Regions from separate parts of the Citrobacter sp. GW821-FHT02E08 genome, predicted to be linked through region 2. Evidence: predicted binding sites of a transcription regulator. Region 2 holds the regulator's gene; the other holds the start of a gene.

Region 1 (2,468 bases), on a different contig from region 2:
TCACCCTTTTTACCCGGTGGGTTAAAAGCAGGCTTAGTTGCAGCCATAAATTACTCTTTCCGTTGAACGCGTTTACGAAGTTGCCCAAGCCGGATGGCGCTACGCTTATCCGGCTTACCTATCGGGCCTACAGTCTGAACCGTAGGGCGGATAAGCGTAGCGCCATCCGCCATTTCGTCAAAGATATTCTATTAATACAGCGCTTTACCGTTGCTGTCTTTCACGTTGGTTTTCCATGCAGCGCGAACCTGCTCAACCACGCTGTCTGGCAGGCTGGCATAATCCAGGTCATTAGCCTGTTTGCCGCCATTTTTGTATGCCCAGTCGAAGAATTTCAGCACTTCAGCACCCTGCTCAGGTTTTTTCTGCACTTTGTGCACGAGGATGAAGGTCGTGGAGGTGATTGGCCACGCTTCTTCACCTTTCTGGTTCGTCAGGTCCTGCGCGAACGATTTGCTCCAGTCAGCGCCTTTTGCCGCGTTGGCGAAGTTCTCTTCAGTCGGGCTTACCGGCTTACCATCGGCGGAGATCAATTTGGTGTAGGCCAGGCTGTTCTGCTTGGCATACGCGTATTCAACGTAACCAATGGAACCCGGCAGACGCTGTACGAACGCAGCGATACCGTCGTTGCCTTTACCACCCAGACCGGTCGGCCAGTTTACTGTCGAGCCGGAACCGACTTTCGATTTCCACTCTTCGTTCACTTTCGCCAGATAGCTGGTAAAGACGAAGGAAGTACCGGAGCCATCAGCACGACGCACAACGGCAATATTCTGGGAAGGCAGTTTCAGACCTGGGTTCAGTTTGGTGATGGCTTCATCGTCCCACTTTTTGATTTTGCCGAGATAGATGTCACCCAGTGTTTTACCATCCAACACCAGCTCACCAGACTTCAGACCAGGGATATTCACCGCCAGCACCACACCACCAATCACGGTCGGGAACTGGAACAGATCTTCCTGAGCCAGCTTTTCATCAGACAGCGGGGCATCGGATGCGCCGAAATCAACCGTATTTGCAGTAATTTGTTTAACACCACCGGAGGAGCCGATACCCTGGTAATTGACTTTATTACCGGTTTCTTTCTGATAGGTATCTGCCCATTTGGCATACACTGGCGCAGGGAAAGTTGCACCTGCACCTGTCAGGCTTGCCGCTGCGTTTACAGCGAAAGCGCTCATGGATAAGGTCGCGGCGACAACAGTTGCGACAGTGGTACGCATAACTTTCATAATGTCTCCTGCAAGATTCGTAAATCATTGTTAAGTGGCTACGATAAGCAAAATAGGACAAACAGGTGACAGTTAAATGTACGAAATATGACAGTTTTATGACAGAGAAAGAAATGGTGTTCAGTTTCTAAAAAACATCATAAAGAAACAATGCGTTACGTGTTTTTATGGCACTAATATTTCGCAGAGATTTTCTTTTTATGACACTGAAACAGTAGCTGAATATGACGCTTTGTCACATAAAAACGGAGGGGGAATTGTTCAAAAAAACGGGGATAAAAAATGCCCCGCTTTCGCAGGGCATTACACAGATTATTCAACCGTAACCGATTTTGCCAGGTTACGCGGCTGATCCACGTCGGTGCCTTTGATCAGCGCCACGTGATACGCCAGCAATTGCAGCGGTACTGTGTAGAAGATTGGCGCAATGGCCTCTTCCACATGCGGCATTTCAATAATGTGCATGTTATCGCTACTGGTGAATCCGGCATCCTGATCGGCGAAGACATACAGCTGACCACCGCGCGCGCGAACTTCCTCAATGTTGGATTTCAGTTTTTCCAACAGTTCGTTGTTCGGAGCCACCACAATAACCGGCATGTCTGCATCAATCAGCGCCAGCGGGCCATGCTTCAGTTCACCTGCGGCATAGGCTTCTGCGTGAATATAAGAGATCTCTTTCAGTTTCAGCGCGCCTTCCAGCGCAATCGGATACTGATCGCCACGCCCCAGGAACAGCGCGTGGTGTTTGTCAGAGAAATCTTCAGCAAGCGCTTCAATGCGTTTATCCTGAGACAGCATCTGCTCAATACGGCTCGGCAGCGCCTGCAGGCCGTGAACGATGTCGTGCTCAATAGAGGCATCCAGACCTTTCAGACGCGCCAGTTTCGCCACCAGCATCAGCAGAACGGTCAACTGAGTGGTAAACGCTTTCGTGGAGGCAACACCGATTTCGGTACCGGCATTGGTCATCATCGCCAGGTCAGATTCACGAACCAGGGAAGAGCCTGGAACGTTACAAATCGCCAGGGAACCCAGATAACCCAACTCTTTCGATAAACGCAGACCAGCCAGCGTATCTGCCGTTTCGCCAGACTGCGAAAGGGTGATCATCAGGCTGTTGCGACGCACGGCGGATTTGCGATAGCGGAATTCAGACGCGATTTCCACGTCACACGGGATCCCTGCCAGAGATTCAAACCAATAGCGGGATACCATACCGGAGTTGTAGGAAGT
Region 2 (2,468 bases):
AGCACAGGCGCAGCCTCAATTTTCGACAGCGTCAGTAACTGTTTCACCAGCCCTTCCATGCGGTGCGTTTGCTCGCGCATCGTATGCAGCGCTTTTTCCCGCGTGGCCCCCTCCAGAGATTGCTCCTGCATCATCTCCAGATAGCCCTGCAACACGGTGAGCGGTGTACGCAGCTCATGACTGACGTTGGCGAAAAAGTTTCGCCGCGCCCCTTCGAGCTGGTGCATTTGCGTCACATCACGCGCCACCATCAACAACTGCTTGTCGGTGTAGGGCATCACGCGAATCTCCAGATGCCGTCCGGTGTTTAACACCAAATTGATCGGTCGGGTGAAGTCGCGTGTTTTCAGATACTGCGTAAATTCCGGATAACGCAGCAGGTTGAGAATGTTTTGCCCATTGTCATCAGGCCAGCGTAATCCCAGTACCTGTTGCGCCAGACCGTTACACCAAAAGATGCCCCCGTCTTCTGTGGTCAACACCACCGCATCAGGGAGCGATTCCGCCCCGCTGCGAAAACGTTTAATGAGATTCCCCAGTTCACGGCGGCGTTTCTTGTTACGTAACTGCATTTGATGCAGGCCGTAAAGCAGCGGTTCCCAGCTTCCGCTTCCTGGCGGCGGGGTCATACTTCTGTCGACCCACAACCACCAGGAGAGACGTAATAAATTCCAGAAATGCCAGATGAGCAGTCCCGTTACCGACGCCAGTAAAAACCAGGGCAGATAACCAAAAAATACACTAAGGATGAAGGCCGGGAGGCAGCAAAGTATCAGCTCCAGCACCAGCCTTTTCCATGACAGCCGTTCCAGCACGCGTCACACTCCATTCACGATTTGAAAGCCTTGCCAGCCTGATAGGCGGCAAGGCGTCAGAAGCGGGTCGAAAAGCGATACCCTGTCCCACGTACGGTTTGTACCATGCGGTCATGACCGCTCTGTTCCAGCGCTTTACGCAGGCGGCGAATATGGACGTCGACCGTACGGTCCTCCACATACACGTTGGTGCCCCAGACGTGGTTTAGCAGTTGCTCTCGACTGTAGACGCGCTCAGGATGCGTCATAAAGAAGTGCAGCAATTTGAATTCGGTAGGTCCCATATCAAGCGGGCTTTCCCCGGTCATCACCCGGTGCGATGTCGGGTCGAGGCTCAGTCCTTGCATCTCAATCACCTCTTCGACCGCCATCGGTGAAATGCGGCGCATGACCGCTTTGATCCGCGCGACCAGCTCCTTGGGCGAGAACGGTTTTGTGACATAGTCGTCCGCCCCCGTTTCCAGTCCACGCACGCGGTCTTCCTCTTCCCCTCTGGCCGTTAGCATAACGACGGGGATTTCGCGGGTCATCGCCTCACGTTTGAGATGTTTAATGAACTGAAGGCCGGAGCCGCCCGGCAACATCCAGTCCAGCAGGATCAGATCCGGCCAGGGTTCATTCAGTTGGTTCACTGCACTGTCATAATCTTCGGCCTCGACTGGCTGAAAGCCATTTTGCTCGAGCACGAAGCAGACCATTTCGCGAATTGGAGCTTCATCTTCTACGACCAGAATACGTCTCGCCATGATTTGCCCTGTTATAGAGTTGCTAGTCATCATTATCAATGCGGCGCCATTATGCGTCAGATTTATGACAGTTTTATGAAAAAAAGCGTCAATCCCCACGCCAGATTGTTGATTTATGACACCCCATAAACAAGATATTAACCTCTCTGAAAGGTTATAATCCCGTTCACGCTTTTTCGCCATGGAACTGTTATGCGCATCCTACACACCTCTGACTGGCATCTCGGCCAAAACTTCTACAGTAAAAGCCGCGCCGACGAGCACCAGGCCTTTCTTGACTGGCTGCTGGAAACGGCGCAATCCCGGCAGGTGGATGCGATCATTGTTGCAGGTGATATTTTTGATACGGGCTCGCCGCCAAGCTATGCCCGCGAGCTGTACAACCGTTTTGTCGTCAATTTGCAGCAAACAGGCTGTCATCTGGTGGTATTGGCCGGAAACCATGATTCTGTCGCCACGCTCAACGAGTCACGCGAGATTCTGGCGTTTCTGAACACCACAGTGGTCGCCAGCGCCGGGCACGCGCCGCACTATCTTCCCCGTCGCGACGGTACGCCAGGCGCGGTGCTGTGTCCGATTCCGTTTTTACGTCCGCGTGACATCATCACCAGTCAGGCCGGTCTCAGCGGTCGCGAAAAACAGCAGCATCTGCTCACCGCCATCACCGACTATTATCAGCAGCACTATCAGCAGGCCTGCGAACTGCGCGGCGAACAACCGCTGCCGATTATCGCCACCGGACATTTGACGACCGTCGGCGCCAGTAAAAGTGACGCGGTTCGTGACATCTACATTGGCACCCTGGATGCGTTTCCGGCGCAAAATTTCCCCCCCGCCGATTACATCGCGCTGGGGCACATTCACCGGGCGCAGGTGATTGGCGGGACGGAGCATATTCGCTACTGCG

Evidence for each region. The regulator PhoB, encoded in region 2, activates phosphate uptake and scavenging genes when phosphate is short. The targets are predictions, from matches to a motif close to CTGTCATAAAACTGNCNNAT.
Region 1: pstS (phosphate ABC transporter substrate-binding protein PstS) is a predicted target of PhoB. The motif match lies at 1,318-1,337, and genes of this name have one in related genera.

Annotation. Positions count from the first base shown of each region.
Region 1 is NZ_JBWKVL010000003.1:29,081-31,548, reverse strand. Features, by position in the region: gene pstC (phosphate ABC transporter permease PstC) at 1-47, opposite strand, end outside; gene pstS (phosphate ABC transporter substrate-binding protein PstS) at 192-1,232, opposite strand; gene glmS (glutamine--fructose-6-phosphate transaminase (isomerizing)) at 1,545-2,468, opposite strand, start outside.
Region 2 is NZ_JBWKVL010000002.1:369,407-371,874, forward strand. Features, by position in the region: gene phoR (phosphate regulon sensor histidine kinase PhoR) at 1-815, opposite strand, end outside; gene phoB (phosphate response regulator transcription factor PhoB) at 872-1,561, opposite strand; gene sbcD (exonuclease subunit SbcD) at 1,754-2,468, shown strand, end outside.